One region of the Pseudophaeobacter sp. 1A16562 genome, then DNA from elsewhere that is predicted to be linked to it. Evidence: riboswitches for the same ligand, from Rfam matches in the RefSeq annotation. Region 1 holds a riboswitch; each other region holds the start of a gene.

Evidence for each region. Region 1 has a riboswitch for cobalamin ahead of SM764_RS06420 (TonB-dependent receptor plug domain-containing protein). Riboswitches for the same ligand answer to the same signal wherever they lie in the genome.
Region 2: linked by a shared signal. The riboswitch ahead of SM764_RS02870 (hypothetical protein) and the one ahead of SM764_RS06420 (TonB-dependent receptor plug domain-containing protein) in region 1 are both predicted to bind cobalamin.
Region 3: linked by a shared signal. The riboswitch ahead of SM764_RS03720 (DUF1636 family protein) and the one ahead of SM764_RS06420 (TonB-dependent receptor plug domain-containing protein) in region 1 are both predicted to bind cobalamin.
Region 4: linked by a shared signal. The riboswitch ahead of SM764_RS03655 (energy-coupling factor ABC transporter permease) and the one ahead of SM764_RS06420 (TonB-dependent receptor plug domain-containing protein) in region 1 are both predicted to bind cobalamin.

The regions. Positions count from the first base shown of each region.
Region 1 is NZ_JAXGFT010000004.1:4,160-6,354, reverse strand. Features, by position in the region: gene SM764_RS06420 (TonB-dependent receptor plug domain-containing protein) at 1-1,127, opposite strand, end outside; cobalamin riboswitch at 1,287-1,499, opposite strand; gene SM764_RS06415 (Lrp/AsnC family transcriptional regulator) at 1,973-2,195, opposite strand, start outside.
Region 2 is NZ_JAXGFT010000002.1:101,580-103,774, reverse strand. Features, by position in the region: gene SM764_RS02875 (SRPBCC family protein) at 59-526, shown strand; cobalamin riboswitch at 635-870, shown strand; gene SM764_RS02870 (hypothetical protein) at 990-1,364, shown strand; gene SM764_RS02865 (protein-tyrosine phosphatase family protein) at 1,478-1,999, opposite strand; gene SM764_RS02860 (DNA polymerase III subunit gamma/tau) at 2,137-2,195, shown strand, end outside.
Region 3 is NZ_JAXGFT010000002.1:283,513-285,707, forward strand. Features, by position in the region: gene cobW (cobalamin biosynthesis protein CobW) at 1-430, opposite strand, end outside; gene SM764_RS03720 (DUF1636 family protein) at 434-856, opposite strand; cobalamin riboswitch at 960-1,175, opposite strand; gene cobO (cob(I)yrinic acid a,c-diamide adenosyltransferase) at 1,228-1,863, shown strand; gene glpD (glycerol-3-phosphate dehydrogenase) at 1,938-2,195, opposite strand, start outside.
Region 4 is NZ_JAXGFT010000002.1:269,682-271,876, forward strand. Features, by position in the region: gene cobF (precorrin-6A synthase (deacetylating)) at 1-310, opposite strand, end outside; gene SM764_RS03655 (energy-coupling factor ABC transporter permease) at 388-1,065, opposite strand; cobalamin riboswitch at 1,124-1,339, opposite strand; gene cobA (uroporphyrinogen-III C-methyltransferase) at 1,409-2,140, opposite strand; gene SM764_RS03665 (cobyrinic acid a,c-diamide synthase CobB) at 2,137-2,195, opposite strand, start outside.

The sequences.
Region 1 (2,195 bases):
CGCACGCCCAGTTGCAGATCCAGACCATTGGCAAAGCTGCCACGGTATTCCAGCGCGATCGAATTGGTTTTGCGCGCAAAGGCCGGGTTGGAACGGCTGGAATCCTCTTCCCATTCCAGAATGGCGTTCAGCAGGTGATCTGTCAGATCTACCGTCTGGCCATCAAGGCCAAAGCTCAGCAGGTATTTCGCCGCTTCCGTCTTTGTCTCGGTCAGGGCGCCGCCGTTGTAGGATTGGTCAAAATCCGTACGCTCGTAAGACAGGCGATGTTTCAGGCGTCCGCCCAGCGTGTCGAGCTCGGCAAAGATCTGAGCCAGCTGTTCATCGCGGTCGCTGAACTGCGTGGGATCATCCACCACATAGCTGGCCGCATCGGTCGCGGTGAAGGAGGTGCTGTCGCTGTCGAAACGCTCTTCCGAGGCACGCAGGTTGAAACCCAGCTTCAGCCGCTCGGTCACAAGGTAGTCGCCTTTCACCTGCGCGGTGTTGCGGCGGATACCATCCTCTTCGCCGCCGCTGCCGGAGAAATCGTAGCCATCGTCATTATCATGCGCGAGGTTGAGCGAGATGCCGCCGCGTTCGGTTCGGGACGACACCCGCGCCGAGGCCCGGTAGCCGTCCGAGCCGACTTCGGCACTGCCACCGTATTCGGTGCCGATGCCGCCACTCTTGGTGATGATGTTGATCACACCCGCCGAGGCGTTGGAGCCGTAGAACACCGATTGCGGACCGCGCAGCACCTCGATCCGCTCGATATTGGCGGTATCAAGGCCAGACAGGATATAGTCGCTGTCGCCGCCCGAGGCCTCGATGCCGTCGATCAGGATCAGCGTGTGGTTGGCTTCGGCGCCACGGATGCGGACCTGGGTAAAGCTGTCACCTGCACCGGTGACCATCAGGCCGGGGACCGACCGCAGTGCATCCTGAACCGTGGTGATGCCGCGCTGTTCGATCTCTTCGCTGGTCACGACCGAAACCGAGCGACCGTATTTCTGCGCCTCGACAGGGGTAAAACCACCGGAGACGATGAGTTCGCCCAGATCGATGATCTCCGCCTCCTGGGCGGTTGCAATTGCGGGGGTAGTGACCATCAGGGTGGCGGCCAGGGACAAGCTTACCTTGCGCATCGTTTCAGTTCTCCCAGCCTGCACATTCGGTGCAGGAAAAGTGGCTGCCCATCTCGGGCAACATGTACAGATCATCGGTCTTTGGAAGGCAATGCTTCCACAGACGGTTCAATTGCCACCACTACGGAAGTCCGTCGTCCTCGGCGCGCCCCGCACCCGGACTGGGTGATCCTTCTGGCAGGTCTCCTGACTCGCGGGTCGCAGCTTTGCCGCGCCTTCCCGCCCCCTCTTGGGGCAGTGGCATATCGCAGCATTGCTCTCCGCTCACAGTTGCGGGGGCAGTCATGGTTTTGACGTCTTGTTCCGACGCCTTACCATGTTCCCTTTTACCCGGATGGTATTCCCAGCCGGACCAGAATGGCCGGACTTAGGCAAACTGGATTTACTCTGTCAAGAAGGAGTAGACGCCGCCAAGGATGGAGTTTTCAAACAATGCACCGCGCACACCAGCAACAATCGCCTGAAATCAACTGCTAAGTGATGGTTTCAATGCCGCAAACGCAATGCTGTGCCGCATCGACCGCAACCTTTGCGCAGGCGATATTCCACGCTACGGCATGGTTCCCCGTTCCGATCTCCACCGAATCCAATGGCTGGAGTCGTGGCTGTCCCCCCTGCCCCGCATCACGGACAGATTTCCCCTGGCAATGCCCCTGCGGCGGCAACGCGCCTCTTCCGCATCCCGGCGAAGCTATGGCGTTTCCATCTTCGCCCAAGCGTTCCAGTACGAGACCGCGCATGAACGCCCAGATCTTCGACAAGGTCTGTCGCGGGCACAGGTTCAGTCCGGTGGCCGGTTACAGGCTCCGGTTCAAACACGACGGAAAACCAGCTTGCGCGGCAGTCTATTTCATTGATGCTGCATTGACGGGCAGCTTGCTCGACGCCTTCATTTCTTTCAATGAGAGGTTGGACCGAATGCTGGTGACACCGGGTAGCCGCCTCAGAGTGCTGTCGACGAAACCACTGTAATCATCGAGATCACGGGCAACCACGATCAGCAGGAAATCATCCGCGCCGGTCGTGTTGTGGCAAGCCAGGATGTTCGGTGTCGTCTCAACGATGCGC
Region 2 (2,195 bases), on a different contig from region 1:
AATATCGCGGCCACGCTGAGAATTGATCAATCAAAACAGGCAAGCAGGCGTCAGAGTCATGGATTTCACGAGTAAAGAAGATATCGATTCACCGATCGCCGACGTGTTTGAAGCCCTGTCGGACTTTGAAAGCTTTGAACGCTCGGCCATCCGGCGCGGCATCGACGTGCAACGGATCGGCGATATCAGCACGCCTGAAAACGGCCTCGCCTGGGATGCCAAATTCAACTTTCGCGGCAAGGCGCGCGAGCTGCGCATTGCTCTCAAATCCTATGATCCCGTCACCCGCATTCTGCTGTCCGGCGACAGCAGCGGGCTGAACGGCGAAACCGAGATCGAACTGATGGCGCTGTCGCCGCGGCGCACCCGTGTAACAATTTCGCTCAACCTGACGGCCAAGACCCTGTCGGGGCGGTTGCTGCTGCAATCCTTCAAACTGGCGCGCGGTTCGCTCAATAAAAAATTCAAAGCGCGCGCGGCAGATTTCGCCCGGCTGACCGAAGAACGGTTGAACCGCACGGCCTGAGGGCACCGCATCCGCCTGCACAAATCAGCTAGCTGACCTGGCTTGCTGGCGTTGGCGCGGATTTCTCCGACTTTCACACAAGCGAATTGACGACTCGCCCTTCGACCCGCTACCCATTTCACAGATGGTTTCCGCGATCCGCCTTTTGCGGGTCCGGGATGAAAAGGGAACGTGGTGCGATCCGGCCTCTCTCGGCCAGAACAATTCCACGACTGCCCCCGCAACTGTAGGCGGAGAGCGACCCCGGAAGATCCACTGGACGCAAGGTACAGACCTGCGGCCGGGAAGGACCGGAGAAGCTATGACCCGCAAGTCAGGAGACCTGCCATCGCACAACTCGAAACCGGGCGGGGTGTCCGGAGCGGGTGAGATGGCTCCTGTTGCGCGGCCCGTTCTGGCCGACAAGCATCCGGCCACATGTCTCTCCCCCTCTTTATGCCCCTGCCTCAGCGCGGAGGGCGCGATGATCTGGACGACAAAAACGCATGAACTTGCGGCAACAACCTGTCAACACACCGGGGCAAGCTGCCCAGCACTGGAACGGATGCTGGTGGCCCTGTGCGGGGCACTCGATACCGCGCGGGATATGACCGAAGAGGATTTTGAAATCACCGGCGACAGCCTGCTCGATGGCTGCACCCGCCATTGCCCGGCGCGCTTTTTTGCCTCGCACGACAGGATCCGGGTGTTCTGCGAAGTGGACACCGCAGCAGAGCGCAGCGGTCTGGACCGTTTTGCCGACGCGCTACTGTCCAGCGATCCACAAGCGCAGCCCGCAGATCACCTGCCGCATCGCCCCTGCTCCTTCGGAGAAGCCATCCCGCTCAGCGCGGCGTAGCGGCCGACCCAGCAAACAACAGGAGGGGCGCCGGTTATATCAGATGAATGCCGCGCCCTGTGAAGAAGAAAGCGGGATGACAGCCGGGCCCGCTCCGGCGGGCTGCCTCTGGCTCAGCGGCTGCGGGCCCAGGCCATCTGTGCCTCGGTCTCGACCGCGCAGGGGCGAGACATGCGCAGCCGGTTCAGCGCCGCCTCTGGCGCAACACCGCATTCGATCAACAGGCGCAGCACCACCATGCCGGAGCGCCCGCAGCCGCCCCGGCAATGCACTAGAACGCGGCCGCCACCGTTCAGCGCCTGGCGCGCCGAGGCGCTGACCCCGGGCCAGGCCTCGTTCACCTCCGGGCCGGGCACACCGAAATCCGCCACCGGCAGATGCACCCAGCGGCTTCCCATGCTCTGCAGATCAACCCCCAGCGTCGCGGCCCCGACGGAGACATGCTCGGCTTCGGTGGTCATGGAAATGACCAGACCGGGCTGCCAGTCGTGGATCAGCTCAAGATCCCCCTTGTAGTCGCCCCCGGCACCGGGCAGCGGGCAGATAGCAAGAATGCCATTGGCGGCGGACACCGCGTAGATCGTAAAGGGCTGCCCGGCCTGCAGGCCTGCCCCATCTGAACTCATCCCAGTCATCACACACTCTCCACCACATACAGGGAAAAACTCTGCCACCTGCCCTGCCGGACGGTCAACAGCGGTGGACGAAGCCCGCGGGCTTCCCTACCCTATGAGGCGGTCCCACTCCCATTCCGAATCCGGCACGAGACAGCATGAGCGACACCCCAACATCCGATCCTGAAACCCAAACCGCTGAGGTTCAGCACGCGGA
Region 3 (2,195 bases), on a different contig from region 1:
ATTGCCCTGCGGCGACGGCTTCGGCGTCGGCCAGGGCAATGACCCCGTCTACGGTGATGCGCGAGCGGATCGCGGGCCAGTCAAAGGCTTTCAGCAGCGGTTTCGGCAGCGCTAGCCCGGAGGTTTCAATCAGGATATGTTCGGGCGTTTCCGGCAGCGCCATCAGGGCCTCGATCGTGGGAATGAAATCGTCCGCCACGGTGCAGCAGATGCAGCCGTTCGCCAGCTCCACGATATTGTTTTCTGGGCAGTTTTCATCGGCGCAGGATTTCAGGATGTCGCCGTCCACACCCGCGGTGCCGAATTCATTGACCAGTACGGCCAGGCGTTTGCCCTGCGGGTTCTGCATCAGGTGACGGATCAGCGTGGTCTTGCCCGCGCCGAGAAAGCCGGTCACCACGGTGACGGGAATTTTGTTGAGATCGCTCATCGGTTACTCCTCGGATGGGCATTCACCCGGCTGGGGCGCCGGGGGAATGCGGGCGATGGATTGCTTGCGAAAGACCTGCGGGCGCGCACGCCAGGGCACCAGACCGTCGTCGGTCGCGGCATAGGCAGCCGCACCTTGCAGGATGTCATCAACGTGTTGATCGGGATCCAGATCGCCGTAGATGTAGCTCCAGCGCTCGGTGCCGCCGCTCAGCACCATGGAACACCCGCGCTTGCAGGCGGACAGGCATTCGACGCCGCGCACCGAAACCCCGTCGGGCAGGTCGGCGGCGCGCAGCGCCTGCAGCAACAGGGTGCCGGGCCGGGTGGCTTCGGGATCAACGCCTTCGCGCTTGCAGGTGGTGCAGATGGTCAGGGTGACCTCTGGGCTGCCTTTGGGGGGCTGTTCAGCCGTATCCTTCGCCATTGGCGGGCGTCTCCTTGCGTCCTGTCAGACAGACGGGGAGAGGCCAGAGGGGAGCCGTATGGATGAATCGGCTCTCATCCGGTCGCGGCACACCCCGTCCGCCCGTAGATTAAGTCTGTTGGCAGGTCTCCCGGCTTGCGGATCTCAAGGCCGCCGCATTGCTGCGGGGTCTTTGCGGTTCTCCGGCCTTCCCGGTGTTACCCAGTGGCGTGGAGACCTCTCCGGTCACGGTCGCGGGGGCGGCTGTGCTTGGGCCAGATGGCCGTGTCACATTCCCTCTTCGCCTGCTTTCGCAGGAACCAACAAAATCCCCTTGCGCTATTGCGGGCTTCCTTGTCAAGACATGGTGCCAAACTGCAGGAGGGCACTTGGTGACCGAAAAGTCTGATAACGGCATTTCCGAGGAAGAAGCGGCACGGCACGCGTCCAAGATGGCGAAAAAGAAAGCGGCGCGTGACCGCATGATGGCCAATAAGGACGGTGAAAAGGGGCTGATCATCGTCCACACCGGCCCCGGCAAGGGCAAGTCCAGCTCGGGATTCGGCATGATCATGCGCTGCATCGCCCACGGCATGCCATCCGCCGTGGTGCAGTTCATCAAGGGCGCCTGGCAGACCGGCGAACGCACCCTGATCGAGGAGCATTTCGGCGATCTGTGCCAGTTCTACGCGATGGGCGAAGGCTTCACCTGGGAAACGCAGGACAAGGCCCGCGATATCGCGGCGGCCCGCGCAGGTTGGGAAAAGGCCAAGGAAATGATACTGGATGAGCGCAACGCAATGGTTTTGCTCGATGAAATCAATATCGCGCTGCGCTATGAATATCTGGATCTGGATGAGGTTCTGGAGTTTCTGGTTGAGCAGAAACCACCGATGACTCATGTGGTTCTGACCGGACGCAACGCCAAGGAAGAGCTGATCGAGATCGCGGATCTGGTGACCGAGATGGGCCAGATCAAACATCCTTTCCGCGCCGGGATCAAGGCGCAGAAAGGGGTGGAGTTCTAAGACGGCCAGACCATCTGCAGAGGTGTCACCGGGCAGGGAAGCCCACGCCCGGTGCGTTTTGGATTGCCCCGTCGTTACGCGGCAATCTTGTCCTTGATATAGGCATCGACCGCGGCGCGCTCTTCCTCGGTCAGGCGCAGGCCCAGTTTGGTGCGGCGCCACAGGAAATCATCGCCGCTGCGCACCCATTCGTTGGCAATCGCCCAGTCCAACTCCCGCTCGGTGATGGTGGCGCCGAAATCGCGCCCCAGCGCCTGGGCGGATTTCGCATCACCCAGGATCAGCCGCGCTTCGGTGCCATAGGCGCGGATCAGACGCCGAGCCCAATAGGG
Region 4 (2,195 bases), on a different contig from region 1:
CGCCCCGGGGCAGGTGCTGATCGATGGTCTCTTGCCAGATCTCGGCAATGGCATCGTGCCAGTCGTCCACTCGCTGTCGGTAGCTTGGTGTCGCGGGATCGCGCTGCGGCAGGTCGAAATCGACGATCGCAGGCCCTGGCGATTTGATCACCCGTTTGCAGATGTCCCGGCGCAGACCGGCCAGATCGTCCTTACCGGCACCCTTGTTGGGGATGAGGATTAGATCCAGCCCGTTCAGGGCTTCGACCGCCTGCAGGGTCAGATGCTGGGGATTGCCGGTGCCAATGCCAACAAGGGTGAGATCAATCATGTCTGGCGCCTTTGGAAAAGAAACACGGCCCCGAAACGGGACCGCGCTATGTGACACTTCAGATGTCAGCGAAAGGCTTACGCAGCCGCATAAAGGCGGGGCGTGACCAGACCGCTGCGCTCAAGTCCGCGCAGGCTTTTGGCGGCGGCCAGAACGGCCAGATCGGCCAGCGGTTCGATCAGGATGACGGTCATGTAAGCTGCACCAAAGGTAAAGACCGAGGCCATGGTTTCGGCGCCGATGCCCTGACCGTAGAAGGCCCAGAAAGCGACCCAGCCGACAACGCCTGCCTGATAGGCGGTCGACAGCGCCAGCGCCTGAGAATACTTCAGATCAACATAGGCAGTGTTCGGAGCGATGATCCGCTTGGCCAGTTCCTTCATCGCGAACAGCGGGACCAGCAGCGTGGTCAGGTTGATGAAATACTGCGGCAGATCGATCGGGGCAAAGAACACGCCCTGGATCAGAAGTCCCATCGCCAGACCGAAGGCAGCAGGTGCAGCGCCCAGCAGCAGGAACAGGGTCGAGCCGAGGATGAAGTGAACCTCGGAAACGCCCACAGGGAAATGCGGCAGCACTTCGAAGAAGGTGAAGACGCCGACAGTCGCAATGGCCGAACGCGCCGCAAAGGATGCGATGCCGGAGGCGGCCAGATCTTCCATCGTCTTTTTCGCAGCAAAGCCCATGGCGCCAGCGGCGGTGGCATAGGACAGGGCGATTTTGACGCCGTTTACGATTCCGGGTTCGATATGCATGTTCTGTCTCCTTGCCGCCTCACCCGGCGGCATTACATAGGTTATGGTTGGGCCATCCTGGCCACGTCTTCCAACGGCAGGTCTCCTGACTCGCGGGTCGATGCCGGTCCGGGGCCTTCCCAGTCCTGATAGGGACCAGTGGCTATGCCCGGTGGCTCTCCGCTCACAGTTGCGGGGGCAGTCACGGATTTGGCGCCTGATGGCTACACCTCACCGTGTTCCCTTTTCATCCTTGGGTCTTGGACCCGTCGGAACCTTTGGTCTTTCAGAGATGACACAGCGCTCACAAAGCTGTCAACGTGTCTGGCGCGTCATCCGTGTTTCAATTGCGGCATATGGGCGATCAGCGGGGAAGGTCCTCATCGGCCAGGGGACCATAGAGGATCAGCACCGGTGCCTTGGTCTCCATCGCGCGCAGGACCTCGGGGAGTTCCCCCACCGTGTGGCAGGACAGCGACTGATCCGGGGTCGAAACACCCAGCGCGATCAGCGCGTGCGTCTCGGGCGGCAGCCCGGCCACCAGCAACCGTTCGGCGAGCGCTGCAAAGGTGCGTTTCCCCATGTAGACAACGGTCGTGGCTTCGGGATCGGCGAGGGCGGTCATATTCAGCCCTTCGGGCAGGCCGCCGGTCACGTCATGGCCGGTGATGAATTGCAGTCGCCGTGCGGTCAGCCGCCGGGTCAGCGGGATATTGGCGGCCGCCGCAGCTGCCGAGGCCGCGGTGACGCCGGGCACGATCTCGAACCCTATGCCTGCCTGCCGCAGCGCGGTGATTTCTTCTTCCAGACGGCCAAAGACGCCGGAATCGCCGGATTTCAGCCGTACCACATGCGCCCCGGTTGCTGCGTATTCGACCAAGAGTTGGCTGACGTGGTCCTGCCGGGGGGAGGGGCGGCCTGCGCGTTTGCCCACCCCGACCAGATCGGCGTCCGTGCGGGCATGGGTCAGGATCGGCCCCGAGGACAGATCGTCGAACAGCACCGCATCCGCCGCCTCCAGCCGTTTCACCGCCTTGACGGTCAACAGCTCAGGGTCACCGGGGCCGGAGGAGACGAAACTGACAAAACCGCTCATGATTGCTCTCCGGTAATCAGGTGGAAGAAGGTGCCGGTCACATGCCCCCGCACCG